One region of the Spirillospora sp. NPDC049024 genome, then DNA from elsewhere that is predicted to be linked to it. Evidence: riboswitches for the same ligand, from Rfam matches in the RefSeq annotation. Region 1 holds a riboswitch; each other region holds the start of a gene.
The links. A riboswitch is a leader RNA that binds a small molecule or an ion and turns the genes downstream of it on or off. The one in region 1 is predicted to bind cyclic di-AMP.
Positions count from the first base shown of each region.

Region 2: linked by a shared signal. The riboswitch ahead of AB0C21_RS12445 (NlpC/P60 family protein) and the one ahead of AB0C21_RS42840 (NlpC/P60 family protein) in region 1 are both predicted to bind cyclic di-AMP.
Region 3: linked by a shared signal. The riboswitch ahead of AB0C21_RS05760 (C40 family peptidase) and the one ahead of AB0C21_RS42840 (NlpC/P60 family protein) in region 1 are both predicted to bind cyclic di-AMP.

Region 1 is NZ_JBEZFD010000048.1:1,315-11,466, reverse strand. It holds gene AB0C21_RS42875 (ABC transporter permease) at 1-1,162, shown strand, start outside; gene AB0C21_RS42870 (ABC transporter ATP-binding protein) at 1,165-2,298, shown strand; gene AB0C21_RS42865 (HAD family hydrolase) at 2,295-3,080, shown strand; gene AB0C21_RS42860 (inositol monophosphatase family protein) at 3,077-3,901, shown strand; gene AB0C21_RS42855 (Cof-type HAD-IIB family hydrolase) at 3,898-4,716, shown strand; gene AB0C21_RS42850 (hemerythrin domain-containing protein) at 4,927-5,613, opposite strand; gene AB0C21_RS42845 (response regulator transcription factor) at 5,759-6,865, shown strand; gene AB0C21_RS42840 (NlpC/P60 family protein) at 6,906-7,949, opposite strand; cyclic di-AMP (ydaO/yuaA leader) riboswitch at 7,953-8,097, opposite strand; gene AB0C21_RS42835 (M56 family metallopeptidase) at 8,201-9,139, opposite strand; gene AB0C21_RS42830 (BlaI/MecI/CopY family transcriptional regulator) at 9,144-9,521, opposite strand; gene AB0C21_RS42825 (phytanoyl-CoA dioxygenase family protein) at 9,580-10,152, opposite strand, start outside.
Region 2 is NZ_JBEZFD010000006.1:3,142-13,293, reverse strand. It holds gene AB0C21_RS12460 (bis-aminopropyl spermidine synthase family protein) at 1-792, opposite strand, end outside; gene AB0C21_RS12455 (hypothetical protein) at 799-1,074, shown strand; gene AB0C21_RS12450 (MFS transporter) at 1,135-2,598, opposite strand; cyclic di-AMP (ydaO/yuaA leader) riboswitch at 2,919-3,057, shown strand; gene AB0C21_RS12445 (NlpC/P60 family protein) at 3,067-3,849, shown strand; gene hpnH (adenosyl-hopene transferase HpnH) at 3,919-4,923, opposite strand; gene shc (squalene--hopene cyclase) at 4,988-6,853, opposite strand; gene AB0C21_RS12430 (polyprenyl synthetase family protein) at 6,881-7,891, opposite strand; gene hpnE (hydroxysqualene dehydroxylase HpnE) at 7,888-9,279, opposite strand; gene hpnD (presqualene diphosphate synthase HpnD) at 9,276-10,136, opposite strand; gene hpnC (squalene synthase HpnC) at 10,137-10,152, opposite strand, start outside.
Region 3 is NZ_JBEZFD010000003.1:36,071-46,222, reverse strand. It holds gene AB0C21_RS05795 (L-aspartate oxidase) at 1-48, shown strand, start outside; gene nadC (carboxylating nicotinate-nucleotide diphosphorylase) at 45-902, shown strand; gene AB0C21_RS05785 (type III pantothenate kinase) at 917-1,699, shown strand; gene lysX (bifunctional lysylphosphatidylglycerol synthetase/lysine--tRNA ligase LysX) at 1,814-3,268, shown strand; gene AB0C21_RS05775 (cytochrome P450) at 3,255-4,481, opposite strand; gene AB0C21_RS05770 (LacI family DNA-binding transcriptional regulator) at 4,537-5,559, opposite strand; gene AB0C21_RS05765 (transcriptional regulator) at 6,049-6,282, shown strand; gene AB0C21_RS05760 (C40 family peptidase) at 6,580-7,575, opposite strand; cyclic di-AMP (ydaO/yuaA leader) riboswitch at 7,579-7,769, opposite strand; gene AB0C21_RS05755 (amino-acid N-acetyltransferase) at 7,950-8,471, shown strand; gene AB0C21_RS05750 (RDD family protein) at 8,477-9,298, shown strand; gene AB0C21_RS05745 (RDD family protein) at 9,306-9,929, shown strand.

The sequences.
Region 1 (10,152 bases):
CAGGACGGTCCTGCGCCGCATCACGCTGCCGCTGATGCTGCCGGCGCTGTCGTCGGCGGTGCTGCTCGTCCTCGGCCGCGTCCTCGGCACGTTCGGCACCCCCTACATCCTCGGCCTGCCCAGCGACTACAACGTCCTGTCGACGAGCCTGTACCACGCGATCCGCGACCGCAGCACCGGCGTCGCCTCGACGATCGCCGGCGTGATCGTGCTGGTCGGGGTGCTCGTCGTCGTGGTCGACACCCGGCTGGTGCGCGAGCAGCGCCGGTTCGTCACGGTCGGCGGGAAGGGCGCCATGGACCGGCGCGGCGACCTGCGCCGGTGGCGGTGGCCCGCGTTCGGGCTGGCCATGGCGGTCTTCGCCGCCAGCGTCGTCGTCCCGGTGCTGACGCTGCTGCTGTCCACGGTCACCAAGACGCCCGGCGTCTTCAGCCCCGGCAACTTCACGCTGAAGTACTGGTTCGGGTCCCATATCGAGGGCGCGGTCGGGTTCCCGCACGGCGTGCTCCGCGGAGGCGAGATGTGGGAGGCCGCCTGGAACAGCCTGCGGATCGTCGGGCTCGCCGCGCTGGTCTGCGGCTTCGTCGGCCTGCTCATCGGGTACGTGGTGGTGCGCGGCGCCGGGAGCCGCGTCTCGGCGTTCCTGCGGCAGGTGTCGTTCCTGCCGTACCTGGTCCCCGGCATCGCGTTCGCCGCCGCGTGCCTGTCGCTGTTCGCGGTGCGGCGCGGTCCCGTGCCCGCCCTCTACGGGACGATCACGCTGCTCGTGTTGGTGATGGTGGTGACGCACCTGCCGTACTCGTCCCGGTCGGGGATCTCGGCCATGATGCAGCTCGGCCGGGAGCCGGAGGAGGCCGCGCAGATCAGCGGCGCGCGCTGGCCGGTCCGGATGGTCCGGATCATCATCCCGATCCAGCGGGGCGCGCTCGTCACGGGCGTCGTCCTGCCCTTCATCTCCGGGCTGAAGGAGCTCAGCATCGTCATCATGCTGACCACGTCCGGGACGCAGCTGCTCACCACCCTGTCCATCGGGCTCGTCGACTACGGCTACACCCAGCTCGCCAACGGCGTCGTGCTCGTCATCGCCCTGCTCTCGTTCACCATGACCTACCTGGCCCAGCGGCTCACCAAGAGCAGCCTGGCCTCGGGCATCGGAGGTTGACCATGCCGGCCATCACCCTCAGCGGAGTGGTCAAGAACTACGTCGGCGGCGGCCGCGCCGCGGTGCGCGACCTCGACCTCGTCATCCCGGACGGGTCCTTCACCTGCCTGCTCGGGCCGTCCGGCTGCGGCAAGACCACCACCCTGCGCATGATCGCCGGGCTGGAGCAGCCGACCCGCGGCGAGATCAGCGTGGGCGACCGGGTCCTGGACTCGGTCGAGCGCGGCGTCTACGTCCCCCCGGAGAAGCGGGACATGGGCCTCGTGTTCCAGAACTACGCGCTCTGGCCGCACCTCACCGTCCGCGGCAACACCGAGTTCGGGCTCCGGATGCGCAAGGTGCCGGCGGAGCGCCGCAAGGCCCGCGCGAAGGAGGCCCTGGAGAAGGTGCGCGTGGCCGACTGCATGGACCGGTACCCGTCCCAGCTGTCGGGCGGCCAGCAGCAGCGCGTCGCGCTGGCGCGGATGCTCGCCGTCGACCCCGACGTCCTGCTCCTGGACGAGCCGCTGTCCAACCTCGACGCGCGGCTGCGGCTGGAGATGCGGACGGAGCTGAAGCGCATCCACGAGGAGACGGGCGCGACGGTCGTGTTCGTCACCCACGACCAGATGGAGGCCATGACGATGGCCACGCACATCGCGGTCATGTCGGAGGGAGAGCTGCAGCAGGTGGCGCCGCCGATGGAGATGTACGAGCGGCCGGCCAACCGGTTCGTCGCCGAGTTCGTGGGCAGCCCGCCGATGAACATCGTGCCTCTCGACGCGGAGCCCGACGGGCTCGCCGGGTCGCTGCTGCGCTACGTGGAGAAGCGCGCCGCCCTGAGCGGGGCCGCGTGCGCGGGCGTCCGGCCCGAGGCGCTGAGGCTGGCGCGGTCGCGGGAGGAGGTGCCCGGCGCGGCCTGGGCGGACGAGGCCGTCGTCGAGACCGTCCTGCCGACCGGGTCGAGCTGGACCGTGCAGCTGCGCGTCATGGACACCGACCTGTTCGCCGTCACCCATGAGGACCCCGAGGCAGCGCCGGGCGACCGGCTCCACTGCTGGACGCGCCCCGAGCGGCTCCACGTGTTCGCCGGAGACGGTTCCCGGATCGGCGCCTGGGACGACGCCGTCGCCCCCGTCCAGAAGGCCGCCTCGTGACCGCGCCCCTGCGCCGGCCGCGGGCGCTGCTGCTGGACTTCGGCGGCGTGCTGGTCGAGACCTCCAAGCGGGACGGATGGCAGGCGGCCCTGGCCAAGGAGGTGCACGCGGCCCTCCTCGGCGCCGGATGCCGCGACCTGGACGCCGCCGCGATCGAGACCGACATCAGGGCGGGCGCGGCCGCGGACAAGTGCTGGAAGGACGCTATGTCCCGCCCGTTCGCGCCGGCGGAGATGACGCACGCCCGCTTCTGGGGCGACTTCGTCGCGGCCGACTGGCCCGTGCCCGCGCGGCAGCTCGTCGTCGCGCACGCCGCCCCGCTGTGCAAGCGGATGGGGGAACTGCGGCAGGACCGCCGCACCCGTCCCGGCATCCCCGAACTGCTCGACGCCGCCGCCGGGTTCGGCATCCCCTGCGCCGTCGTCAGCAACGCGCTGTCCGGCGCCGTGCACCGGGACTACACGGCATCGACGGGGCTGGCGGCCAAGCTGGCCCTGGAGGTCTACAGCGACGAGGCCGGGGTCCGCAAACCCAACCCGGAGATGATCTGGATCGCGACCCGCGCCCTCGGCGTCGAGCCCTCGGACGCGTGGTACGTCGGCGACAACTTCGACCGGGACGTCCTGTGCGGGCACCGCGCCGGCGTCGGCGGGAACGTGCTGATGGTCGCCAAGGGCACCCACGACGTCCCGTACGAGGTCCGATGCCGCCCCGACGCCGTCGTCGACGACGGGCACGGACTGCTCGACCTGCTCAAGGCCACGATCGAAGGAGAAGGATGAGCGCCGATGTCCCCGCCTCGCGGGAGCTCGCCGGGATCGCCGAACTCGCCGCTCGCGCCACCGGGGACCGCCTGCGGACGGCGTTCCGCTCGCGCCCCGAGGTCGATCTGAAGCGCGACTTCCACGACCCGGTCACCGAGCACGACCGGGCGGCGGAGGAGACGATCCGGAAGGTGCTGGCCGAGCACGCCCCCGGCAGCGCGGTCGTCGGCGAGGAGGGCGGCGTGGGCGGCGGGGACGGCGACCTGCGCTGGTTCGTCGACCCGATCGACGGGACGGCCAACTTCGCCGTCGGCCTGCCGTTCTTCTGCGTGTCCATCGGCGCCGCCGTCGGCGACGAGCTGGTGGCGGGCGTGGTGTACGACCCGGTCCGCGAGGACATGTTCACCGCCTCGCTCGACGGCGCCACCTGCAACGGCGAGCCGATCCGCAGCCGCGGCGCGGCCCGCGACAAGACCGCGGTGCTCGTCACCGGCTATCCCAACGCGCGGGAGATGCACCGCCGCGGCGAGGAGTCGCTGCGCCGCTTCGGCCGGATGGTGGACGCGTTCGCCACCGTCCGCCGCCCGGGCAGCGCCGCCCTCACCCTCGCCCACGTCGCCGCCGGATGGGCGGACGTGGCCTACGGCACGTCGGTCAACGCGTGGGACGTCGCGGCGGCCGTGCTGCTGGTCAGGCAGGCCGGCGGCACGTACCTGCCGCTGAACGGGGAGACCGGGGGCCGCGACTGGGAGGCGCCCGGCTACCTGGCCTGCGTCGGCGGCTTCGACCTGGCCGGCTCCGTCATCGCCGAGATCGCCGGGCTGGGTGAGCCGGCATGAGCGCCACCGAGGTGCGGACCGTCGACTGGATCGTCACGGACCTGGACGGCACCCTCGTCGGACGCGATCTGAAGATCGTCGAGCCGAGCCTGGCCGCGCTGCGCCGCTTCATCGCCGCCGGCGGCACCGTCGTCATCGCCACCGGGCGCAGCGAGGAGGCCGCGCTGCCGTACTACCGGACGCTCGGCCTGACGACCCCGGCGATCCTCTACAACGGGGCGCGCGTGGTCGACCTCGCCACCGGCGCCGTCCTGCACCGGCGCTGCCTCGGCGTGGCCGCCTGGGCGAAGCTCACGATGCTGTTCGCCGAACTGCCCGCCGGAGTGTGGCCGGTCGCCTTCAGCAGGGGCCGCGCACACACCACGGGCTCCTCGCCGGCGCTGCTGGAGTACGCCCGCCGCGACGGGATCGAGCTCGCCCGGATCGGCTCGTGGGGCGACCTGCCGTTCGACGACATCGTCAAGGTCATGCTCATCTGCGACCGCCCCGAGTTGATGGACCCGGCCGAGGAGACGGTGTCGGCGGCCGTGTCCGGCGTCACCCTCGTCAGGTCGGAGAGCACCTACCTGGAGGTGCTGCCCACGGGCGCGACCAAGGGCGCGGCGCTGCGCGAGCTGGCCGCGTCCCAGGGCGTGGCCCTGAGCGACATCGCGGCGATCGGCGACAACCCGAACGACCTGGACATGATCCAGGCCGCCGGCCTCGGCGCCGCCGTCGGCGACGGGGCCGAGTCGGTCCGCGCCGCCGCCGACGTGGTCGTCGCCCCCTGCGCCGAGGGCGCCGTCGCCGACCTCGTCGCCCGCGTCCTCCCCTGATCCGGCCGTCTCCGGCTGCTCGGGAGCGGTCCCGGAGCCGGAGGCCGCGTGCTCCTGCAACCTGCTGGAACACGACGGCTTCCGGCTCCTGCCGGACGCCGGGACGGGCCCGCCCGCCCGAGACCCCCGGGCGGCCTCATTCCCTTCGGACCCGGCTCTGCCCCCGCAAGGCCGGGGTTCCGACGGGTGCGGCCGCTGCCGGCCGGCTGGTCAGCCGGCCATGGTGGCCGTGGTGGCGGCGTGGCGCAGGGAGGCCGCGGCCTGGGCGGGCAGCACGCGGTCGGCGATGGCCAGCACGCCCGCCAGGACCGGGGGCGGGGCCGTCCGGGCCATCCCGGCGACCAAACCTTCCCGGGTGGGGCGGTCCAGCGCCGGCAGCAGCAGTTCGAGGGTGGTGGCGGTGATCTCCGGCGGGGTGGCGGCCATGAACGCGGCGCGGGCGGCGCCGATCTCGGCGTCGTCGCAGTGCGCCCAGATCCGCAGCATGATCAGCGTCTCCTCCTCGTGCAGGTGCGGGAGGTAGGCGGCGGTGAAGCGGGCCAGGTCCCGGTAGAGGTCCAGGCCGGCGGCCGCCCCCGGGGCCGCCAGCACGGCCTCGAACCGCCCGGCGAGGTCGTCGAGCAGGTCGTCGAGGTCCCGGTGCTGCTCCTCGGTCGGCTCGGCGGAACCGGGCTCGTGCGGGTCCAGCAGCCGCAGGATGTGCTGGTCCTCGTGCTCGGTGTGGCTGCGCAGCAGCGCCAGCAGCCGCCGCCACCGCTCCCCCAGCGCGGCGACCTCGGCGGCGTCGGCCCAGTCGGTGGCGCCGGCCTGGACGGTGACCGCGAACAGCCCGTTGCGCAGCGCCTTGTGGATGTGGGTGAACAGGTCGTCGCGGCCCTCGGGACGCTCGTCGTCCATGGTGGTCCTTCCTCTCGTGTCCTGTCGCGCACCGGGCCGGAATCAGGCTCGGCGGGCGTCTCGAACGTAGGGCGGAGAGCGTTGACCTGCGTATCCCTGGAATCTGGGGGTGGCGACCCGGGCCTTCGGCCGCGATGCTTGAGGCATGGAACTCCTGGACCGGATCCACCGGCTGGCCGCGCGCGGTGACGATCTGACCCGGGTGCGCGCCGAGGTCGACCGCCTGCTGCGCCGCGCGGTCGGGTACGACATCGCGGCCGTCTCCACGGTCGACCCGGCGACGCTGCTGTGGACGAGCTGCTTCGTGAGCGGGCTCGACCCGCAGGGGTCGGCCGAGCGGGAGCGGGTCCTGTTCGGCCTGGAGTTCGAGGGCGGCGACCCCAACGGCTACGCCGAGCTCGCGGCGGCCGCCTCGCCCGTCGCGAGCCTGCACCGCGCCACCGGCGGGGACCTGTCCCGCGCCCGGCGCTACCGGCTCCTGCTGCGCGGGCTGGACGTCGTCGACGAGGCGCGGGTGGTCCTGCGCTCGCGGGAGGGCTGCTGGGGCTCGCTCACCCTGTACCGGCGAGCGCCCGCGACGCCGTTCACCGACGACGAGCTGACGCTGCTGGCGGCGGTCTCCACGCCGATCGCCGACCTGTTCCGGCTCACGCTGCTGCGCGCCGCGCTCGCCGCCCCGGACGGCCTCGACCATCCGCCCGGCATGCTGCTGGTGACCGCGGCGGGCGAGGTCGAGGTCAGCAGCGCGGACGCGCGGGCCTGGCTGGAGGCCGTCGACGACCGGGGGCGCCTGCCGAGCGCGCTGCGCGCCGTCGCGGCGGCCGCCTCCTCCGGTGACGGGCTGGCCAGGGCGGCCCTGCCGGCCAGGGACGGGCGCTGGGTGGTGCTGCACGGTTCCCCGGCGTCCGGCGGGGAGGGCGCCGCGGACCGCGTGGCGGTCATCATCGAGGGTGCCAGGCCCGCGGTGCTCAGCGAGGTGATCGCGGGCGCCTACGGGCTGACGCCCCGGGAACGGCAGATCACCGGGCTCGCCGCCCAGGGGCGGAGCACCAGGCAGATGGCCGCCGCCCTGGGGATCTCACCGTTCACGGTGCAGGACCACCTCAAGGCGGTGTTCGGCAAGACCGGCGTGCGCAGCCGCGGCGAACTCGTCGCGGCGCTCTACTCCCGGCACTACGCTCCCCGCGCTGCGGCCAGTACGGCCCCGGGCCCCTACGGCTGGTACCTCGACGAGCACGTCGCGGCAGTGTAGGAGGCCCGGGACGGCGCGGCGCGCAAGGCCGCGCCCTGCGTCAGGCGACGCGGACCCCGCCGGCGAAGGGGCGGCCGGCGATCGGGGCGATCTTGACGACGTCGCCGGTCTGCGGCGCGTGGACCATGTTGCCGTTGCCGATGTACATGCCCATGTGGTGCAGGTCGCTGTGGAAGAACACCAGGTCGCCGGGCTTGAGCTGGCTCATGCTCACGTGGGTTCCGGCGTTGTACTGGCTGCCGGTGTAGTGGCCCAGGGTGATGCCGACCTGCGCGTAGGCGTACAGGGTCAGCCCGGAGCAGTCGAAGCCCTTGATGTTGGCGCCCTGCGCGGTGCCGTAGGACGGGCCAGAAGCGTTGCCGCCGCCCCAGGAGTAGGGCACGCCGAGCTGGCTCAGGGCGGCCCGGACGGCCGTCATCGCCTTCGCCGACGCTCCGCCGGAGCCGACGTTGGGGATGGAGCCGGGCCGTGAGCCCGCGGTGTTGTAGGTGCCGAGCTGCTTCTCGACCTTCTTGAGCTTGATCTGCAGTTCGCGGCGCTTCTTCTTCGCCTCGCCGGTGAGCGCGCGCACCTGGGCGGCGCGCTGCTCGGCGGCCTTGCGGGAGCGGTCCGCGCCCTGCATCACCTGGAGCATCTGCGTGATGCGGACGTCGTTCTGCTTGGCGAAGTAGTTGAGGGTCGCCGACTGGTCCAGGACGGCCTGCGGGTCGGAGGACGAGGCGAAGGCGATGGCCGGGTCCACCGGGCCGTTCTTGTAGCTGTCGGCGGCGATCTTCGCCATGCGCTCGCGGGCCTCGTCCAGGGCCTTCTGCCGGCGCAGCGCGCCGGCCCTGGCGGTCTTCGCCGCGTGCTCGGCCTGCTTGAGCCGTTCGCGCAGGCCGTTGTACTGCTCGCTGAGCTTCTCGGCCTCGTCGGCGAGCTTCTCCTGCTGGGCGGTCAGCTGCTTGCGCGTCGGCTTGGGCTCGGCGTGGACGGGCGCAGGCGTGAAAAGCCCGGTGGACAGCACGATGGCGGTCGTCCATGCCGTGCCGGTGACGGCCCGTCGCCGGGCCGTCCTTCGGGTGCTGGCAGCGCGTGGCTGCATGCGGCGTCCTCTCCTGTACCGCCTACCGGGTCAGCTGCCGGGTTCGGGCCGGAGTCGCCCTACCGTCCCGCTGGACGGATTCACCCCTGGAGATCGGGTCCCCGGTTCCCGGGACGGAGCCGTCCGCGGGATTCGGCGTGGTCGCCGGCCGTCCCCGGCGGGGACGTCGGACCGCGACCTCCTACGGAGCGTAGGAGATCATGGGGCGATTCGCCACATCATCCCGCATTTCGCCAGACCTCCGAGCCGCCTCAGCACGTCCGCGCCAGCTCGGCCACCGCCACGGCCCCGGCCAGGAGCGGCACGGCGACCGCCGCCACCACGAACAGGGCCGCCGCGAGGCGGGCGGCGCGGCGCGGCCTCTCCGGAGCGCCGCCCTCCAGCCGCAGCACCCGCTCCAGCAGCGCACCGGCGGCCGGCGCACCCGCCGCCCCGAGCGCTCCCGCGACGGCGGGCCCCGCCGAGAGCCGGCACAGCGCGGCCACCAGCGCCGTCCTGCCGTGAGCGCGGACCGCGGCGTCGTCCGCGGCCATCTCCAGCAGCAGCGGCAGCCGCGCCTTCGCGCGCCGGACGGTCGGCAGCCACGGCAGCATCGCGTGGAGCAGGTCGAGCGCCAGCAGCAGCACGTGGTGCCGCTGGCGCAGGTGCGCCCGCTCGTGCGCCAGGACGGCGTCGAGCTCCTCGGCGCCGAGCGCCTCCAGGGCCCCGGTGCTGACCACGATCGCGCGGTGCCGGGACGGCAGCGAGTACGCCGCGGGCACGGGGTGGTCGAGGACGAGGACGTCCGGGTGGCGGCCGTCCTCGCGGGCGACCAGCCGCAGCATCTCCCGGTGCCGCCGGCGGCGCCGCACGGCCCGGCCGAGCCTCGGCAGGCCGCGGGCGAGCACGGCGCCGCAGGCCGCGGCGAGGACGGCGCTCGCGGCGGCAGCGGCGGCGGTGGCGAGGCGGCCGTGGTGGGGCAGGCAGTCGCGCAGCCAGGACAGGAATCCGTGGCCCGGCCCGGGCGGCGCGAGCAGCGCCGCCGCGGCGGCGCCGGCGGCGGCGATGGACGTCCCGGCGAGGGCCGCCGTCCAGCAGGCGACGGCCGTCCCCGGGCCGACGGCCGAGCGCCTGAGGAGGTCCAGCGCGGGCCCTGCCGCGCATCCCAGCAGGACCACCGAAACGACCAGGCCGGCCACCACGTAGGTCACGGGATCACGCGTCTTCGCCGGCGGTCCGCCGCCGCAGCGCGTCCAGAAGGTGCCGCGCGTCCTCCGGCGGGACGCTCTCGGCGAACCGCGCCAGGATGGCGCCGTGGTCCGCGGACTCGCTCAGCGCGTCCATCATCAGCTCGACCGCGTACTCCTCCCGCGCCCGCGTCGGGCTGTAGCGGAAGGCCGTCCCGTCCTGGGTGCGCCGCAGGAGCCCCTTCTGCGCCAGGCGCTCCGCCACGGTCTGCACGGTGTTGTAGGCCAGCGTCCTCTCCGTGTTCCGGTTCAGCTCGGCCAGCAGCTCGCGGACGCGCAGCGGACCGGGCGCGGCCCAGAGCACGTCCATGATGGAGCGTTCGAGCGATCCTCCAAGTGCGGACATCGGGTCACCTCCGTCCCGCCCACATTCTGCCGGACATCCGCCCCGCGCCGGTTGCGGGTCACGCCCACGGGCGGGGGAAGGCTTCGCCGTCCAGCCGCGCTCCCTTGACGAGGCCCAGGGAGTCGGTCACGGGGTGCGGGTCGCCGCTGAAGACGGTGTCCGCGTCCATGTAGATGACGACGTGCGCGAGCCTGGCCAGATCGGTGGAGTTCGGCAGGGCCATATGGCCGGTGTAGCCGCTGTGGAAGGTGCAGTCCCCCGCTCGGAGCGGGACGGTCACGCGCGGGATCCACCGCAGTTCGGGATCCGCCGCGAACAGGTCGTCCGCGTCATGGAGGTCCTGTGCGCGCAGGCCGCTGCGGTCCTGCGTGCCGGGCAGGAACGTCATGCATCCCCGTTCGGGCGGGACGTCGACCAGCGCGATCCACGCCGAGAGCGGGAGCCGGTCACCGGCGTGCGGCCAGTACGGGCGGTCCTGGTGGAACTCGGTGGCGGTGTTGCTGTGCGGTTCCTTCACCAGCATCTGGTCGTGCCACAGCCGCAGCGGGAATCCGGCCAGCTGCTCGGCGATCCGGCCGAGCCGCCGGTCGAACGTGAGGTCCCGCAGGGTCTCGTCGGGCTGCCACACGTT
Region 2 (10,152 bases), on a different contig from region 1:
CTTCAGCGCGAGCATCGGAGTGCGGTCGCTCGCCCCGTAGGCGAGCAGCACCCGGCCTTGCCCCTGGTCCCGCAGCCCCTGCACCGCCCGCGCCACGAACAGCCCGACGCCCTCCGGCGTGTACGGGGGGTCGGTCACCGCCAGATCGGCGTACTCGACGGCCGACGCCGGCAGCCCCAACCGCAGGTCCGCCCACCGGGTGCGCACGTCCGCCCCCAGTTCGGCGGCGCACTCGTCGATGTAGGCGAGGATCCGCTCGTCCACGTCCACGACGGTGGTCTGCACGCCCGGGTGGACCAGCCCGACGGCCAGCGAGGTCAGATCGTGGTCTCCCACGCAGAGCAGGCGCGTTCCCGGCAGCCAGAACCGGGCTCCCAGGAGCAGGGCCCGCCGCACCACCGTCTCCGGCGTCGCCGATACGTGGTCGAGCACGTGCCGTGCCCGCGGCGCCCGCTCGATCAGCCCGGCCATCCGCTCCACCACGGCGGCGTGCTCGGGCAGCAGGTGCCCCACCGGGTCGGCCGGCTCGAACGGACGGTGCCCGGTGCGCAGCCGCTCGGCGATCTCGTCGCGCTGCTCGGGGGTGAGGCGGAACCGGTCGCCGCCGGAATGCTCCAGCGACAGCCCGGCCAGCAACGACTCCACCGAACGCCGCGGCGCGCCCGTCTCCCGGACCAGCTCGCCGAGCGTCCACCACCGCCGGTCCGCCAGCAGGCTCAGCGCGGTGTGGATCCGCCGGGGGTCCATGTCCGCCGCGACCGGTGGCCCGGCCGGCGTTTCGCCATCAACCACCCGCGAATGCTACCGGGGACCGCCCGGTCGCCGGGCGGTCCCCGCGCCGCGCGGCTCGTCCGGGGTGCGGACGAGGTCGCCGCCCAGGCCACCGTCGGGGCCCGCCAGGACGCGACGGGCCACCCGGCACTGGTCGACGGCGTCCCAGGCGTACTCATCACCATGGGTGGCCGCCCGTTCCTCCTGATGGCCTTCACCGTCGAGGACGGCCGAATCACCAAGATCCGGACGCTCTCCGACCCGAAGCGACTGGCCCAGATCGTCCCCTCCTGGGTCGCCTGACACGTCGGCCCGCACGCCTTGAGCGCCCCTTTCGACGGGGGCGCTCAGGGTGGCCGGGCGCTAGTGGGCGGGGGTGTCCTGCTGGGGCGGGGTGCGGATCAGAAGGGTCACCAGGACGGCCACGGTGGCCAGGGCGAGGGCCGAGACGGTCGCCGCGGTGGTGTAGCCGTGGACGAGGGCGCTCACCCGGGAGGCGGCCGGGCCGTGCTCGCGCAGGTAGCCCGCCGTCGCGCCGATCGCGACGGTGTTGACGACGGCGGTTCCGATCGACCCGCCCATCTGGGACGCGGCGTTGACGACGGCGGCGGCGACCCCGGCCTCGCGCGGGGAGACGCCGGCGGTCGCCAGCGAGAAGGCCGGCGGGAACACGGCGCCCATGCCGATCCCGAGCAGGATCTCGACGGGGACGACCGAGGCGGCGTAGCCGCTGCCCGGGTCGAGCCGGGTCAGGACGGCCAGGCCGGCCGCGGCGATGAGCAGGCCGCCGCCGATCAGCAGGCGGGCGGGCACGCGCCGGGTGAGCAGGGCGCCGACCAGGTACCCGCTGACCGAGTTGGCGAAGGCGAGCGGCAGGAACGCCAGGCCGGTCCGCATCGGGGAGAAGTGCGCGACCACCTGCAGGTAGTAGGTGAGCGTCAGGAAGATCCCGAAGGCGCCGACGACCGCGGTGGCCACGGCGAGGTAGGCGCCGGCCCGGCCGCGGTCGGCGAGGATGCGCAGCGGCAGCAGCGGCGCGTCGTGCCTGGCCTGGCGCGCGACGAACAGGGCGAGCGCCAGGGCGCCGGTCGCGAGCGGCGCGGTGGTCTGCCACGCGTCCCAGCCGTGCGGGGCGGCCTGCCCGGCGCCGTACACGACGGCCGCCAGGCCGCCGGTGACGAGGACGGCGGAGATCCAGTCGACGCGCGCCCCGGGGAAGCTCGGCGGGGCCGGAAGGACGATGCGTCCCGCCACGGACGCGGCGACGGCGATCGCCACGTTGACGTAGAGGCACCAGCGCCAGTCGGCGTACTGGGTCAGCGCGCCGCCGAGCAGCAGCCCGACGGCCGCGCCGCTGCTCGCCACGGCGCCGTACACGCCGAACGCCTTCGCGCGCTCCTTCGGTTCGGTGAACGTCACCGCCAGCAGGGAAAGGGCGGTGGGCGCGAGCAGCGCGGCGAACGCCCCCTGCAGGGCGCGCCCGACCACGAGGACGCCGAAGCCGGGCGCGGCGCCGGCGATCATCGAGGCGACCGCGAACCCGGCCAGCCCGGCCAGGAAGCTGCGGCGCCGCCCGACCAGGTCGGCGATCCGTCCGCCGAGCAGGAGCAGCCCGGCGAAGGACAGGGTGTAGGCGGTGATCACCCACTGCCGGTCGGTGTCGCCGAAGCCGAGCGCGTGCTGGGCCGTGGGCAGCGCGATGTTCACGATCGTGGCGTCGAGCGCGATCATCAGCTGCGCGACGGCGATGACGACCAGCGCGGCCCAGCGGCGGTTCGGGACGCCCGCGGACGGGCCGGACGCGGTGCGCGACGTGATGGCGGTCATGGAACCCACCTCCCATTAAGTGAAGGGTTCTCCTCCAGATATTAACTGGAGGTTTCTCCTCCGTCTAGAGGTGGAGCGGGATCGCGTAGGACCCGGAAGGGGAGGGGCTCAGAGCGCGTCGGGATCGCCCACCGGGGCGCTGAGCTGCGAGTTTGATCGAGGGAAGCTTGCCATCCCTTGGTGATTTCTGTAGGTTTGCCGCTCCAAGACGCCATCCAGGCGTTTTGTCCCACTTACGTGGGCGGGGTGCCCTCCCCGCGGAACAAGGCCCCGAGACGGTCCATCGATCGGGCCTCACATCGTCAGCGCCGCTTCTCCCTCAGCGGCACCCGCCGAGTCCGCCGTCGCGCGGAGCCGGGGACCCACCTCGCACCGGGGTGAATCGGCCTGCCCAGGCCGTAGGGCGACTTCCACGCCCGAACCCGTCAGCTAACCCGGTAGGCGGCACTTGGAAGCAAGGAGCCCCCCTTGAAAGGCAAGCACAGCAAGCAGTCGCGCCGTCTGAGGCTCGCCCCCTGGGCCATCGGCACGATGACGGGTCTCGCCACCTTCGGCGTGACGGCGGCCCTGCCGACGACCTTGCAGCACGCGACCATCGAGACGGCCGCCGCCGCCCAGACCGTCCCCCAGCAGCAGACCGCGCAGCTGATGGCCGAGCGGCGGACGCAGGTCGGAGAGCGGAGGCAGGCCCGGGCCGCGGCCCAGTTCCAGAAGGAGTTCAAGGCGCCGGCGAAGGCCGAGGCGGCGAAGACCCGGTCCTCGGCGAAGGTCGAGGCGAAGCCGGTCTCCGCGAAGAAGCAGGCCGTTCCCCAGCAGCAGGCGGCCGATCCCAAGGCGGCCAAGCGGGCCCTGGTCATCAAGCGGGCCAAGAGCTGGCACCCGCACACCGCCCAGCGGGTCCCCTACAGCCAGACCGGGTCGCACAACGGCTACCGCACCGACTGCTCGGGTTACGTCTCCATGGCGCTGGGGCTGCCCAAGCCCGGGCCCAACACCGTCGGCCTGACCTCGTCGCGGTACACCGAGCGCATCAAGATGTCCCAGCTGAAGAAGGGCGACCTCGTCATGGACGCCCTCGGCAGCAACACCACCCGGCACGTCGTCATCTTCGAGAAGTGGGCGAACAAGCAGCACACCTCGTACTGGGCGTACGAGCAGCGCGGGCGGTACGGCACCGACCACCGGACGCTCACCTACGGGCTGTCCTCCGGCGACGAGTACAAGGCGTACCGGCCGACGTCCCTCAAGTAGGCGGCGGCTCAAGAGAAGCGCCCGGCATCGGCGGATCGCCGGTGCCGGGCGGAACCGGCCGGTGACTGGTCAGACCGAGCGGACGGCGCGCATGGACTCCTTCAGGGAGCCGAGGGTCGCGAAGACGGCCGTGGGCTCGTAACCGCAGTGGGCCATGCAGTTGGCGCAGCGGGAGTCGCGGCCCCGCCCGTAGGAGTCCCAGTCGGTCTCGTCCAAGAGTTCCTGGTAGGTCTGGGCGTAGCCGTCCGACATCAGGTAGCAGGGCCGCTGCCAGCCGAAGAGCGAGTAGGACGGGATCGCCCAGGCCGTGCAGGGGAAGTCGGCCTTGCCCTCCAGGAAGTCCAGGAACAGGGGCGAGTGGTTGAAGCGCCACCGCTTGCGGTTGCCGTCCGCGAACGCCTTGCGGAACAGCTCCCGCGTCTCCTGGACGCCGAGGAAGTGGTCCTGGTCGGGAGCCTTGTCGTAGGCGTAGCCGGGCGAGATCATCATCTCGTCGACCTCGAGGTCGTCGTTGAGGTAGTCGAGGACGTCGATGACGGTCTGCGGCGTGTCCGTGTTGAAGATCGTCGTGTTCGTGGTGACGCGGAACCCGCGCCGCTTGCACTCCCTGATGGCCGCCACCGCGTCGTCGAAGACGCCCTCCTTGCAGACGGACTCGTCGTGCCGCTCGCGCAGCCCGTCGATGTGCACCGCCCACGCGAAGTAGGGCGACGGCGTGAACTTGTCGATCTTCCGCGGGATGAGCAGCGCGTTCGTGCACAGGAACACGAACTTCTTGCGCCGGACGAGCTCGTTCACCAGCTCGTCGATCTGCGGGTGCATGAGCGGCTCGCCGCCCGCGATGGAGACCATCGGCGCGCCGCACTCCTCGATGGCGGCGAGGGCCTGCTCGACCGGCATGCGTTTCTTCAGCACGTCGTGCGGGTGCTGGATCTTCCCGCAGCCGGCGCAGGCGAGGTTGCAGGCGAACAGGGGTTCCAGCTCGACGATGAGCGGGAACTTCTCCCGCCCGCGCAGCTTGTTGCGGAGGATGTAGCCCCCGATGCGAAGGCTCTGGCGGAGCGGCATGCTCATGGTGTCCGGACCTCCTTGGGCGGTGCGGGCCCGGTGGACTCCACCGGGTCGTGGGCGGGCCGTGTCATGTCGCGGCCCGCAGGTAGCGGCCGAGCGCGCTCACGGGGAACACCAGCCGGTACAGGTGGTAGTTGATGTAGAAGTCGCCGGGGAAGCCTGTGCCGGTGAACAGGTCCTCGTCCCAGTTCCCGTCCGGGCGCTGGTGGTCGACGAGCCACTGGACGCCCGCCTCCACGGCCGGGGAGCGCTCGCCCGCGGCGAGCAGCGCCAGCAGCGCCCAGGCCGTCTGGGACGGAGTGGACTCGCCCCGCCCGATCCACGCCGGGTCGTCGTAGGAGCGCAGGTCCTCGCCCCAGCCGCCGTCGGCGTTCTGGTGGTCCTCCAGCCAGGCGACGGCGCGCCGGATCGCGGGCTTGCCGGGACGGACCCCCGCCGCGATGAGCGCGGGCACCACGCTGCCCGTCCCGTAGACGTGGTTCGCCCCCCAGCGCCCGAACCACGACCCGTCCTCCTCCTGCGCCCTGAGCAGCCACACGACGGCGCGCCTGACCACGGGCGACTCCGCGAGGCCCTCCCCGGCCAGCGCCTCGACGACGTGGGCGGTGACGTCGGCGGACGGCGGGTCGATGACGGCGCCGAAGTCGCAGAAGGGCAGCTTGGTGCACAGCTCGCGGGTGTTGTCGGCGTCGAACGCGGCGAAGCCGCCGTCCCGCGACGCCATCCCGTCCAGCCAGCGGACGGCCCGCCTGACCGGCTCCTCCGCCTCCGGGAAGGACACCTTGCGCAGCGCCAGGATCGCCTCGGCGGTGTCGTCGGTGTCGGGGTAGACGTCGTTGTCGAACTCGAACGCCCACCCGCCCGGCGGGACGTCCGGCCGCTTCACCGCCCAGTCCCCCGGCCCGCGGACCTCCTCGCCGACGACCCATCCGGCGGCCTTCACCAGGGCGGGGTGGTCGGCGGCCACGCCCGCGTCGGCGAGCGCGTTCATGGCGAGCACCGTGTCCCAGACGGGCGACTGGCACGCCTCCAGGCGGCGCCCCTTGTCGTCGCGGATGATGAACCGTTCGAGCCCGTCCAGCCCCCGTTTGACGACCGGGTGGTCGAGGCCGTAGCCGAGCTCGTGCAGCGCCATGAGCGAGTACACCCACGGCGGCTGGATCCCGCCCCAGCAGCCGTCGGCCTCCTGCCTGGCGATGATCCAGTCGGCGGCCCGGCGCAGCGCCGCCCGGCGCAGCGGGCGCACCGGCCGCCGCTCGTACACGTGCAGGACGCGGTCGAGGGCGTTGAAAGCCGCCCCCCAGCCCTTGGCCTCGTTCGCCGGCATCGCTCCGCACCGCAGTTCCGGCAGGTCGAACGGCAGCGCCCGGACGGGCCGCAGCGACCCGAGGACCGTCAGCGGGACGATCGTCTGCCGCGCCCAGCACGCCCAGTCGTAGACGTTCAGCGGGACGCGGCTCGGCAGGAACATCAGCTCGGGCGGCATGACCGGCAGGTCGTCCCAGGACCACTGGCCGAACAGCGCCAGCCAGATCCGGGTGAACACGCGGCTGCCCTCGACGCCGCCCGCCTCCCGCACGTACTCGGCGGCCTTGCGCATGTGCCCGGCGTCGACCGGGTCCCCGGCGAAGCGCAGCGCGACGTAGGCCTCGATCGTGGTGGACAGGTCGGCCGGGCCGCCGTGGAAGTTCGCCCAGGTGCCGTCCTCGCGCTGCTGGGAGCGGATCCAGCGCGCTGCGTCCTTGGTGTCGGCGTCGGAGCGGATGCCGAGGAACTGGCGGAGCAGCAGGTCCTCGGCGTCCATGGTGACGTTGGTCTCCAGTTCGGCCTTCCACCAGCCCTCGGGCGACTGCAGGCCGAGCAGGTGGTCGCGGGCGGCCTCGACGGCGGCGGCCGCCGCGCCGGTGAGTCCGGACACGTCGGTGGTGGTCATTCGGTCCTTCCCTTCTGGCGCGGCGGGTCAGTGGTCCCGGGAGGTGACGAAGAGCGCGATGTCGCGGAACTCGGCGGCCACGAGCTCGTCCATGCCCGAGTCGTCGAGGTGGCGCCCGGCGGCGGCGACGCGGCGGTCGGCCTCGGCCACGGCCCAGTCGCGGCCGCCCGCCGCCTCCACGAGGCGGGCCATCTCCCGCAGGACGTCCTCGGACGGCGGCCCGGGTTCGGCGTACAGCGCGGCGAGCCGCTCGGACTCGGGGCGCCCGGAGTTCAGGGCGTACACCACCGGCAGCGACTTCTTGCGCGCCCGGAGGTCGGCCAGGACGGGCTTGCCGGTCGCCTCGGAGCTGCCCCAGATGCCGAGCAGGTCGTCCACGAGCTGGAACGCGAGGCCCATCTCGGTGCCGAACCCGGTCAGGTGCGTCACGAGGCGGGTCGGGCCCTCGGCGAGCATCGCCCCGATCGAGCAGGCGCAGGCGAGCAGCGCGCCCGTCTTGTCCCCCGCCATGGTCAGGCACTCGTCGAGCGTCACGTCGTCGCGCTGCTCGAACCCGATGTCGAGCGCCTGGCCCGCGATGAGCCGCTGCGTGGCGGCGGTCAGCGCGCGCGCCGCCCAGTGGGCGCCGCGCGTCTGCTGGTCGAGGAGCAGGTTCTCCGACAGCGCCAGGAGCGCGTCCCCGCCGAGGATGGCGGCGGACGGGCCGAACACCGTCCACGCGGCGGGACGGTGCCGGCGGGTCCGGTCGCCGTCCATGATGTCGTCGTGCAGCAGCGAGAACGCGTGCACGAACTCGACGGCGACGGCGCCGGGCAGCGCCGTCTCGTGGGGCGCCCCCGCGGCCCGCGCGGACAGCAGCGCCAGCGCGGGGCGCAGCGCCTTGCCGCCCGCGGCGGCGGGCTCGCCGTTCTCGTCGGTCCAGCCGAGGTGGTAGGCGACGACGCGGCGGGTCCACGGGTCGAGGCGCTCCGCGCAGGCGCGCATGGCCTGGTCGACCAGGGCGCGGCCGTCGGTGATCGAGGCCGGGACGGTGGTCATCGGCCGCTCCCCCCGTCCCGGCGGTGCTCGTTCCGGACGGTCGGTCTCAGGTGGCGGCGGACGAGACGGGCCGCGGTCAGACCGCTGCGCACGGCTCCCTCCATCGTGTCGGGCCAGCCCGTGTCGGTCCACGCGCCGGCGAGGAACAGCCACGGCAGCCGGGTGGCGGACGCGGGACGCAGCGCGTCGCTGCCGGGGCTCTGGCGGAACGTCGCGTGCCGCTCCCGCGTCACGAAGAAGTCGGTGACGCGGGCGCGGCGGGCGGCCGGAAGCAGCCGCCTCAGCTCGGCGAGGTACACCGAGCGCAGTTCGGCGGTGGGCGTGTCGATCCAGCGGTCGGCCGCCGAGACCGACACCGCCAGGTACTGGCCGCCGCCGGTCAGGCCGCTGACCGCGGTGCGGTCGAACACCCACTGCACGGGCGAGCCGACCGCGGCGGCGAACGGCGGGTCGGCGCCGTCGACCCGCAGGACGGGCCGGTCGTAGACGACGTGGACGTTGACGATCGGGCTGGAGCCGAGCCCGTCCCAGCGCGCCCGGTCGGGGGCCGCCTCCTCGGGGACGAGCCCGGCCGCCGCCCGGTGGGGCACGGCGAGGACGACGGCGTCGGCGCCGACCGGCGAGCCGTTCACCACGAGCTTCGGCCCGGCGTCGATCGCCGTCACCTTCGCGTTGAGGTGGATCCGGCCGCCGTTCCGCTCGATCCGGGCCGCCGGGAGCGTGCCGTGCAGGTCGCCGAGCGGGACGGCGGGCACGCCGATGTCGGCGGCGTCCGCGCGGCCGAGCAGCGCGGTCTGGCACACGAACGCGGCGGGGCCGAGCGCGGCCCCGTCCAGGCGGACGTTGAGCGCGGCCGTGACGAACAGCTCCCAGAGCGCCGCGCGCGCCCAGGGCCGCTGCCCGTGCTCGGCGAGCCAGGTGCCCATGCTGATCCGGTCGAGCGACGGGTCGGCCGGGTCGACGCGGTCGAGCGCCAGCGACGCGCCGACCGCCCGCAGCCGGTCGGACGGAGAGAGCAGCCGGTACCCGGCGAGCGCCGGGAGCAGGTGCAGCGGGCCGGGGGCCTTCGCACGGCGGAGCCGTCCGCCCGGGCCGTCCGGGGTCAGGACGCGGACGTCGAAGCGGTCCTGGACGCGGACGCGGTCCAGCGCGTCCAGCCGGGCGAGCAGCCCCTGGTACGCCGAGCAGCATTTCAGGAAGATGTGCTGGCCGTTGTCGACGGTCAGGCCGTCCCGCGTGAACGAGTGGGTGGCGCCGCCGAGCCGGGGCCGCGCCTCGTAGACCGTCGGGCGCAGCCCCGCCTCCTGGAGCGCCAGCGCGGCGGTGAGGCCGGCGAGCCCGCCGCCGACGATCGCGACCTCCGCCGGGCCGCCGTCGCGGGCGCTCACCGGTGGATCCCGGCCATCGCCATGGCGGACACGGTCGCCTTCTCCCACGCGGGCAGGGACGTCCGCGTCTCCAGTGCGGTCAGCGGATCGGCCGTGATGCGGCGCAGCAGGTGCCGGTAGATGCCCGCCATCGCGCCCGCGCACGCGGCGCTGCGCCGGTCGAGCATGGGCAGCAGCTTCAGGCCGTCGGCGTACCACCGCTCCGCCCGGTCCGCCTGGAAGCGGACGAGGCTCGCCAGGCGGTCGGGGTCGTCGGTCGTCCGGCCCGCCTCGTCGCGCTCCAGGGTGCATCCGAACCGGGCGAGGTCCTTCGCGGGCAGGTAGACGCGGCCGTTCGTCCAGTCCTCCCGGACGTCGCGGAGGATGTTCGTGAGTTGCAGCGCGACGCCGAGCGCGTCGGCGCGCGGCACGGCAGTGGCCGGGTCGTCGGTCCCGAACACGCCGAGCGACAGGCGGCCGACGGAGCCGGCCACGCAGCGGCAGTACCAGAGGAGGTCGTCGAAGGTGTCGTAGGTCCCGCCGCGCACGTCGGCCTCGCAGCCGTCGATGAGCTCGCCGAACGCGTCGAGCGGGATCGGGTGGCGGCGGGCCGCGTCGGCTAAGGCGACCAGCACCGGGTCGGAGGGGTGGGCGCCGGGGTCGGCGATCCGGGCGCGCTCGCGGGCGAGCGCGGCGAGCCGGTCCGCGACGGGCGCGCCGTGGTCGTCGCCGATGTCGTCGACCCGCCGGGCGAACGCGTACACGGCGCTGAGGGCCCGCCTCTTGGGGGCGGGAAGCAGCCGGATCCCGTACGAGAAGTTGCGCGCCTGGGAGCGGACGACGCTCTCGCAGTGCCGGTAGGCGGTGGATGCGTCCATCTAAGCTGCCCTTCTC
Region 3 (10,152 bases), on a different contig from region 1:
AACGTCCTGACGACCACCTACGAACCTCTGGAAGGGAAGCGCTCATGACACCGGAACTCTCGCAGAGGCTGAGCGCCGCCGGGCTCGATCCACAGGCTGTGGAAAACCTCGTCCGGACGGCGCTGGCCGAGGACGGCGAGGTCGACGTCACCAGCACGCCGATCTTCGCGCCGCAGGACACCGCGAGCGGGGAGCTGAAGGCCCGGGAGGAGGGTGTCGTCGCGGGCGTGCCCGTGGCGTGCCTCGTCTTCGAGATGCTGGACGTCGCCTACGAGGCGAAGGTGGAGGACGGGGACCGGGTCGCTCCCGGGCGGGTCCTCATCGCGGTCAGCGGATCCACCAGGGCCATCCTGAGGGCCGAGAGGACGGCGCTGAACCTCCTCACGCACCTGTCCGGCATCGCGACGGCCACGCGCGCGTGGATGGACGCCATGGAGGGCACCAAGGCGAAGGTCCGCGACACCCGCAAGACCCTCCCCGGCCTGCGGGCCCTGCAGAAGTACGCCGTGCACTGCGGCGGGGGCGTCAACCACCGGATGGGCCTGCACGACGCCGCGCTCATCAAGGACAACCACATCGCGGCGGCCGGCGGCGTCACCAAGGCCTACGAGGCGATCCGCGCCGTCTACCCGTCCCTGCACGTCCAGGTGGAGTGCGACACCCTGGCGCAGGTCGAGGAGGCCTTGGCCGTGGGGGCCGCGAGCATCCTGCTGGATAACATGACCGACGCCGAGATGACCGAGGCGGTCCGGCTCGTGGCAGGGCGGGCGGAGCTCGAGGCCAGTGGTGGCCTTACCCTGGAGCGGGCCCGAGACGTCGCCGTGACCGGGGTGGACTACCTTGCGGTCGGCGCGCTGACGCACTCGGCGCGCGTGTTCGACATCGGCCTTGACTTCACCTGAACAGCGGGGACCTGATGCTGCTGACCATCGACGTCGGTAACACCCAGACCGTTCTCGGTCTTTTCGAGGGCGACGAGGTGATCGAGCACTGGAGGATCAACACCGACCCGCGGCGCACCGCCGACGAGATCGCGGTGGTCCTTCAGGGGCTCGTCCAGCAGAGCCCGCTGCTGGCCGAGACCGACATCAGCGGCATCGCGCTGTGCTCCACGGTCCCCTCCGTCCTGCACGAGATGCGGGAGATGTGCCGCCGCTACTACGGCGACGTGCAGGCGGTGATCGTGGAGCCGGGCGTCAAGACCGGCGTCCCCGTCCGGATGGACAACCCGAAGGAGGTCGGCGCCGACCGCATCGTGAACGCGCTCGCCGCCGTCCACACCCACGGCGGACCCGCGATCGTGGTCGACTTCGGCACCGCCACCACGTTCGACGCGGTCTCCGCCAAGGGCGAGTACGTGGGCGGCGCGATCGCCCCCGGCATCGAGATCTCGATCGACGCGCTGTCGTCGCGCGGCGCGCAGCTCCACAAGATCGAGCTGGTCCGGCCGCGCAACGTGATCGCCAAGAACACCGTCGAGGCGCTCCAGTCCGGGATCATCTTCGGCTTCGCCGGGCAGGTGGACGGCATCGTCGAGCGCATGTCGGAGGAGCTCGCCGACGACCCGGACGAGGTCACGGTCATCGCCACGGGCGGCCTCGCCCCGCTCGTCCTGGAGGAGTCCCGCAGCATCGACGAGTTCGAGCCGTGGCTCACCCTCATCGGCCTCCGGCTCATCTACGAGCGCAACACGCCCTGACCCGTCCGGGGCGCGTTCGGCGCGGTGATCGCGCCGAAGTCGTTCGCCCGCACCGGACGGGCTGGATAGCCTTGCGATGTGAGTGACGAGACCTTCGACGAGCTCCCGGAGCAGATGCGCGTGCGCCGGGAGAAGCTCGACCGGCTCCGCGAGAGCGGGATCGACCCCTACCCGGTGACCTTCCCGCGGACGGCGACGATCGCCGAGATCCGCGCGAAACACACCGGCCTGGAGCCGGGCACCGAGACGGGCGAGAAGGCCGGCGTCACCGGTCGCGTGATGCTGATCCGCAACACCGGAAAGCTCTGCTTCGCCACCATCCGGGACGCCGGCGGCGACATCCAGGTCATGCTGTCGCTGGCCAAGGTCGGGCAGGAGCAGCTCGACTTCTGGAAGCGCGAGGTCGACCTCGGCGACCACGTCGGCGTCGAGGGCGAGATCATCACCTCCCGCCGCGGCGAGCTGTCGGTCATGGCCGACCGGTTCGCGATCACCTCCAAGTGCCTGCGGCCGCTGCCGGAGAAGCACGCCGGCCTGACCGACCCGGAGGCGCGGGTCCGGCAGCGCTACGTCGACCTGATCGTCAACGACGAGGCCCGGCGGATGGCGCGAGTGCGCAGCGCCACCGTCCGCGCGGTCCGCGACTTCTGGCACGAGGAGGGCTATCTCGAGGTCGAGACGCCCATGCTCCAGCCGATCCACGGCGGGGCCGCGGCGCGCCCCTTCAGGACGCACATCAACGCCTACGACATGGACCTCTACCTCCGCATCGCGATCGAGCTGTACCTGAAGCGGCTCGTCGTCGGCGGCATCGAGAAGGTCTTCGAGATCAACCGCAACTTCCGCAACGAGGGCGCGGACTCCACGCACAACCCCGAGTTCACGATGGTCGAGGCCTACGGCACGTACCTCGACTACAACGACATGGCCGACCTGACCCAGCGGATGTACCAGAAGGCGGTCGTCGCCGCCCTCGACACCACCGTGGTCGTCCATGACGGCGCCGAGTACGACCTCGGCCTCGCGGAGTGGCCGCGGATCACCCTGTACGGCGCGGTGTCCGAGGCGCTCGGCGAGGAGATCACGCCGCACACGCCGATCGAGTCCGTGCGCAAGCTCGCGGACGCCCGCGACATCTCCTGGGACCCCAAGTGGGGCCAGGGCAAGCTCGTCCAGGAGATCTTCGAGGAGCTGGTCGAGCACACCCTCGTCCAGCCCACGTTCGTCATGGACTACCCGGTCGAGACGTCCCCGCTGACCCGCCAGCACCGCGAGGAGCCGCTGCTCACCGAGAAGTGGGACCTCATCGGGTTCGGCACGGAGCTCGGCACCGCCTACTCCGAGCTGGTCGACCCCGTCGAGCAGCGCCGCCGCCTCACCGAGCAGTCGCTGCTCGCCGCGGGCGGCGACCCCGAGGCCATGCAGCTGGACGAGGACTTCCTGCGCGCCCTCGAGTACGCGATGCCCCCGACGGGCGGCATGGGCGCCGGCATCGACCGCATGATCATGGCGTTCACCGGCAAGGGGATCCGCGAGACGATCCTGTTCCCGCTGGTCAAGCCCGAATGACGACCGGAAGCTCGCGCAGCCCGCGCAGCACGAGGTTGTCGCGGTAGACGAGGTCGTCGGCGGCGAGGGCCACATCGCGTTCGAACAGCTTGCCGAGCGCGATGCGGCCCTCCAGCCGGGCCAGCGGGGCGCCGAGGCAGAAGTGGACGCCGTGCCCGAACGACAGGTGCTTCGGCGTGTCGCGTCCCTCGGCGTAGCGGAGCAGGTCCAGCCGGTCGGGCTCGTCGAAGACCGCCGGGTCGCGGTTGGCGGCGCCCGTCAGCAGGAGGACGAGCTTCCCGCGCTCGACGAGCGTTCCGTTCAGGTCGACGTCCTCCAGGGCCGACCGTAGGGTCAGCTGCACCGGCGGGTCGAAGCGCAGCAGTTCCTCCACGGCCGCTTGGACGTTCTCGGGCCGCTCCCGGAACAGCCGCAACTGCGCGGGGTCGCGGAGCAGGGCCAGCGCGCCGTTCCCGATGAGGTTCACGGTCGTCTCATGGCCCGCCACGAGCAGCAGGATGCACGTCGCCAGCAATTCCTGTTCCGAAAGGACGTCTCCGCCGTCAGAGACGCTCACAAGGGCGCTCAGGAGGTCGTCGCGCGGCTCGGCCCGGCGTTCGGCGGCCAGTTCCCGGAAGTACTCGGCGAACTCCTCGCGCGCCGCGTCCCGCTGGGCGATCTCGGCCTCCGGGAGCAGGAAGTCGGGGTCCAGCCCGCGCGCGAGGCTGTCGGACCACCCCTTGAAGAGGTCGCGGTCCTCGGCGGGGACGCCGAGCATCTCGCTGATCACGATGACGGGCAGCGGGTAGGCCAGCGTCGCGATCAGGTCGGTCTCGCCGGAGACGGGCGCCAGCAGCGCGTCGACCAGTTCATCGATCCGGGGCCGCAGCCGCTCCACGAGGCGGGGAGTGAACGCCTTGCTGACGAGCCGGCGCAGCCGCGTGTGGTCGGGCGGGTCCATGGTCAGGAACGACCGGTGCCGCCCCTGCGCCTCGCGCCACACGCCGCCGCCCGTGGGGCGGTGCCCGAACCGCGGGTCGCGCAGGACGCGCTCGCACAGCTCGTAGGACGAGGTGACGCGCAACCCGACGTCCGTCCGGTGCAGGCTGCGGCCGTCGGCCCCGAGCGTCCGGTAATGGGCGTACGGGTCGGCCCGGAAAGCCGGATCGCCCGGATCGAAGCCCAGGACCGCGGTCGCCCCGGCCTCCACGGTCTGGCCCGTCCTGTCTTCCATGCCCCCAGCCGACCCGAATCTGAGACGAGATGTCAATAGCGGCCGGACGGGGCCGCTAAGCGCTTTCTCTGATCACCAGCTCGGGCCGCTGGACGACCTGCCGGTGCTGGTGCGACTTGCCCTCGCCGATCTCGGCCATGGCGAGTTCGGCGGCCTCCCAGCCGAGCTCGCGGCGCGGCTGGCGGATGGTGGTGAGCGGCACGGCGGCGCTCGCCGCGAGCTCGATGTCGTCGTAGCCGACCACGGCGATGTCGTCGGGGACGCGGACGCCGAGCCGGGTCAGCTCGTTGATCAGGCCGATCGCCAGCAGGTCGTTGGCGCAGAACACGCCGTCGGGCACCGGCGACATGGCCATGATCTCGTGTGCGGCGGCCTGCCCCTCGGTCGGGCTCAGAGCGTGCTTGACCAGGACGGTCGGCGTGCCGAGACCCGCCTCGACGATCGTGCGGGCGGCTCCGGCGCGGCGTTCCACGCAGGGCTGCGGCTCTGGGACGCCGGTGACGAACGCGATGCGCCGGCGTCCGATGCCGAGCAGATGGGCTGCGGCGGTCTCGCCGCCCGCCACGTGGTCGACCCGGGCGGAGCACACGTCGACGGCGTCCCGGTCGATCACCACCACGCTCATCCCCGCGGCGCGCAGCCGGGAGATGTCGCGGGGGCCGAGCTTGACCGGGATGACCAGGACCCCGGCGGCCTGCTGCTCGGTGAGCAGTTCCAGCGAGCGGCGCTCCTTGGCGGCGGAGTGGTCGCTGGACAGCCACAGCGCGTCGTGTCCGGCCGCGTTGAGCGCGGCCTCGGCGCCCCGCGCGACGTCGGTCGCGTACGGGTTGGTGAGGTCCTCCACTACCACGCCGAACGCCCGGCGCGGCTGGTCGCCGAACTCGCCCGCGGTCCGTTCGGGGCCCGTGCGGAGCCGGCGCGCGGACTCGTTGCGGACGAACCCGAGCTCCTCGATCGCCGCGCGGACACGGTCACGGGTAGCTTCGGCCACGAGATCTGGCCGGTTTAGGACATTCGAAACGGTCCCAACTGAGACGCCCGCGCGCCTCGCGACCTCACGGATGCTGGTCTGTGGCAACTCGCTCCTCGTCCCGCTCCATGGGCGTTTTCCCAGGTAGTGGAGTTTTGCATGGCGTGGCACCGAATGCACGGTCACACATGGTGAACGTACGGGCGCGTAGCGCTCTTGACCGGCGCTTGACGGGCCGGATCCGGCCGCCTAGCGTTCCGAGCCGAAGCGTAGCTTGAAACGATTCACGATCTTCGTTCACTTGCGAGGACCGGTGAGTTCGGCGAGAGGGGCGGGTGCGGATGGCTGGCGATCTCATCCCGTCTCCCTCGGCGGGGCAACGAGTGAATCGTCACCCGGAGTTCCCCCGTACACCCCCGCAATCGGCCATGCGGCCACCTCCGGCCAAGCGCGTGAGACAGCAAAGGAACCCGATGATCTAAGTCCGGAAGGGTCCGGACCCGGCAACCCAACGCGCGTACAGATCGAGGCCAACCCGTGCCTGTGCAGCGGACGGCTGCATCCCCGCGGTCATCACCACGGACGAGGGAGGACGGAGTGGAAACAGCAGCCACACTCGCACGTCGTGGCACCGACGATTTCGGGCTGAGCGAAGAGGAGATCCGACTGCTCGCCCAGATCGCCAGCGGTGTCACCGCCGATGTGGCGGCACGCAAGCTGGAACTGAGCGCTCGGACCTTGCGGCGCCGGCTGCGGACGATCTGCGACCGGCTGGAGGTCAACACCCCTATCGAGGCCGTGGTGTGGGCGGCCCGGAGGCAGCTCATCTAGCCTGCACCCCCGACGCTCGCCAGGGGACGGCGGGCGTCATCCGGAGAATTGGCGGCTCGTTCGAATTCCGTCCGACCCCGCAGCGGCGGCGCCGGCGCCCTGGCAGGTAGGTCCCTGCAGAAGGCGCCGCCGCGGACGGCGTTCGAACCGGGCACGCCCCCTGAGCCGGCCCGAAAGCCGGCAGGACCACCACGTGTGCCCTGCCCGACACGTCCGCCCTCACTGGCACGGTCGGCGCGGCGAAGTCCGCAGCCACGGCGGTATCGATCGTCGTACGCGTTGCCTGCCGGGCCCCGGTCAGGCGACCCGCACTCCGCCGGCGAAGGGGCGTCCGTCCATGGAGGCGATCTTCACGACGTCTCCGGTCTGCGGGGCGTGCAGCATCTTGCCGCCGCCGACGTAGATGCCCATGTGGTGCAGGTCGGAGTAGAAGAACACGAGGTCGCCGGGCTGCAGCTCGCTGCGCGACACGTGCGTTCCCGCGTTCCACTGGCTGCCGGTGTAGTGCGGCAGGTTGATGCCGACCTGCTTGTAGGCCCACATCGTGAGGCCGGAGCAGTCGAAGGTGCTCGGCCCGGCGGCGCCCCACACGTACGGGCGGCCGATCTTGCTCATCGCGTACCGGAGCGCCTGCGCGGCCTTGCCGGTGCCGACGACCGGGAGCTTGGCGAGCTGGGTGGGGTCCTTGTCGACGAGCTTGCCGCGGATCTTCTCGTAGGCGTCGGTGACCTTCGTGCGCTGCGACTCGAGCTGCGACTTCAGATCCTTCACCTGCTTGGCGCGGGACTCGGCGGACTTGCGGGCCCGCTGCGCGGACTGCATGGCCTGCATGAGCCCGAGCACCTGGGTGCTGTCCTGCTTGGCGAAGTAGTGCAGGGTCGCGGCCTGGTCGAGGATGGACTGCGGGTCCTGGGAGGCGACGAAGGAGACCGTGGGGTCGGAGCCGCCCTGCATGTAGCTCGTCGCCGCGAGGGATCCGACCTTCTGGCGGAGCGTCTCTAGCGTCTTCTCCTGCCGCTTGGCGTTCTCCGTGGCCACCTTGGCGGCGCGCTGCGACTGCGCGAGCCTGACCTTCAGCCCGTTGTACTGCTCGGTGAGCTGCTCCAGCTGGTCGGCGAGCTTGAGGGCCTTCGTCCTCAGCTCCTTGGCCGAGGGGTCGGGGTCGGCGTGCGCGACGGCGAGCGTGTGCGGGACGAGCGCGTACGGAGCGGCCGAAACGACGATGAGCGCGCCGACCGCCGTGGCCGCGCGCCCGTAGAAGCGTGAAAGGGAAGCATGCCGCGATCGCTTCACGAATACTCCTCTCCTCAGCCGCCTACCGGGTTAGCTGACGGGTTGGGGCCGGAGCAGCCCGTCCGCGGCCGCGCGCGACCGATCGCTCGCGGCTGCGGATTCACCCCTCACGGTTGGTCGTCAGGGCGATCCCCCGAAACGCTCCGAAAGTGGGTCCCCGGCTCCCAGGACGCTGGTTGCGGCCTTGGGACTCGGCGGTTCGGCCTCCGTCCTGCGGTCGGCCGACGTCAGCGATGGACACTAACGGAACCCGCATGGGATGCCAACCAGAACATGCGAATTCGCAGGTGGCGCGGCGCGGTGGCGGCGCGTTCGGCCGCCTGCGCGGAGGGGTGCCCCTGGCGAGCGGCGGCGTTCGATAATCTCGCCTGTTTGTGGAAGTCGTGATCCGGCGTGCCCGCACCGCCGACGTCCAGGAGATACGCAGGCTCGTCGATCTGTACGCCGGGTCGGGGCGGCGCCTGCTGAAGAAGACGACGGTCAAGCTGTACGAGGACGTCCAGGAGTTCTGGGTCGCCGAGGACATCCAGCACGGGACGCCTGGGCGCGTCGTCGGGTGCGGCGCCCTCCACGTCATGTGGGAGGACCTCGCGGAGGTCCGCTCGGTCGCCGTTGAGAAGGAGTGCGGGGGACGGGGAATCGGGCACCGGATCGTGACCCGCCTCCTGGAGACCGCACGGGAACTCGGCGTGCGGAGGGTGTTCTGCCTTACCTTCGAGGTGGAGTTCTTCGCCCGCCACGGCTTCCAGCAGATCCTGGGGACTCCGGTGGCGCCTGAGGTGTACGAGGAACTTCTCCGCTCCTACGACGAAGGCGTGGCAGAGTTCTTGGACCTCGACCGGGTCAAGCCGAATACGTTGGGCAACACCCGGATGTTGCTTCGCCTGGAGGACTGACTCAAATGAGCGATTCCCCCCACAGCGGGCGGCCTTATCGGCCCCAGCAGGGGCAGGGTTCGTACGGCCCGCCGCCCCAGTACCAAGGTCCTCAGTGGCAGCAGCCGCAGCAGCAGCCGTCGTCCCAGCAGCAGTGGCAGCAGCCCCAGCAGCCTCAGCAGCAGTGGCAGTCGCAGCAGCAGTGGAACCAGCAGCCCGCCTATGACGACCACGGCTCCTACGACCACCACGGCTCCTACGACGACGGCGGCGATCTGGCGCTGGCGCCGATCCACCGCCGGGCGGGCGCCCGGATCATCGACAACGCGCTCGTCGCGGTCTTCGGATTCGCCCTCGTCCTTCCGGTGACGATCGGTGCCTTCGGTCTGGGCAAGCCCGGCAGCAAGACCGAGGACGAGGGGGGTGTGTGGAACTGGCCCATCATCTTCACCCTCTTCTGCGTGCTGTCCGTGCTGCCGTTCATCTACGAGGCCGTCCAGTTGTCCATGTGGGGGCGCACGCTTGGGAAGCGCGTCCTCGGCCTTGGCGTCGTCCAGGCGCGTCCTGCGGGCAGCCCGATCACCACGACGCAGGCGGTCTGGCGGGCGGGGATCACCCACGTCGGTTACCAGCTCGGCGTTTTCTTCTTCCTCGTCTTGGCGGTGATGGTGTGGGACTACGCCGCGTACGGGATGGTGCTGGTCTGGGCGGGCGCGCTCATGGCCTACCTCTGGGCGATCTGGGACCAGCCCCTGCACCAGTCACTGCATGACCGCTTCGCCGGCACGCTCGTCATCGACGAGCGGGTCGGATATGACGATTCCGAGTACTCCGAGTACGCGGGCTAAGGCCACGATGGCGGCACCGCTCGCCGAGCCCGGACAGAGGCTCCTCGCGCGCGTCGTCGACACGCTCGTCGTCGGCATCCCCGTCGTTCTCGTCGTCCGCGAGCTCGTGTCCGGGCACACGGCGGACGTCGTGGCTCCGACAGCCGTGGCCGGATGCATGCTGCTCTACGAGGCGGTCCAGCTCGCCCTCTGGGGCCGGACGCTCGGCAAGCGCGTCGCGGGCATCGAGGTGGTCGCGGCGACCGCTCAGGAGGCCTCTGGAGCGGCGGCACAGGGGGCCGGGGAGGCCGCCGGCGCCGCCGGTCCCGGGGGCGCCTCGGCCATACCCGTTTCCGTGCCCGGATTCGTGCCCGTGACGGCCCCCGAGCCCGAGGAGAGCGCGTCTCCGGGGGAGGCCGAGTCCTCCGGTGCACACGCGCGTCCGGACGTTCTGCGCTGCGTTCTGCGCGCCGCCGTCTATTCGGTGCCGATCGGACTGCGCCCGATTCCCGTTCTCGGTCTGCTCGCGAGCATCTTCTGGATCGTGAACGCGGGGGCCGTGTTCGAGGGCACGAGCCGCCAGGCCGTTCACGACAGGGTCGCCGGGACGCTCGTGGTAAAGCGCCCCCGGCCTGAATCCTCGGCCTTCTGAGGGCATCTCCCGGGTGCCGGGAGGCGCTCGCGGGGTTCCAATACCGCCCGTCCGATACCACGGAGTCGCGTGCGCGCGCCGGCGCGCACGCGACTCCGCTCGCATGCGCCATACATGCTTTGGCCGAGATGCTCGCTGTTTCCGGCGCCCCAGGGGCGGGCGGCATATGCCCGTTCCTTCCGGTTGCGGTCTTGAAACCGGCGGGATGTGTCGCGTCCCGGAC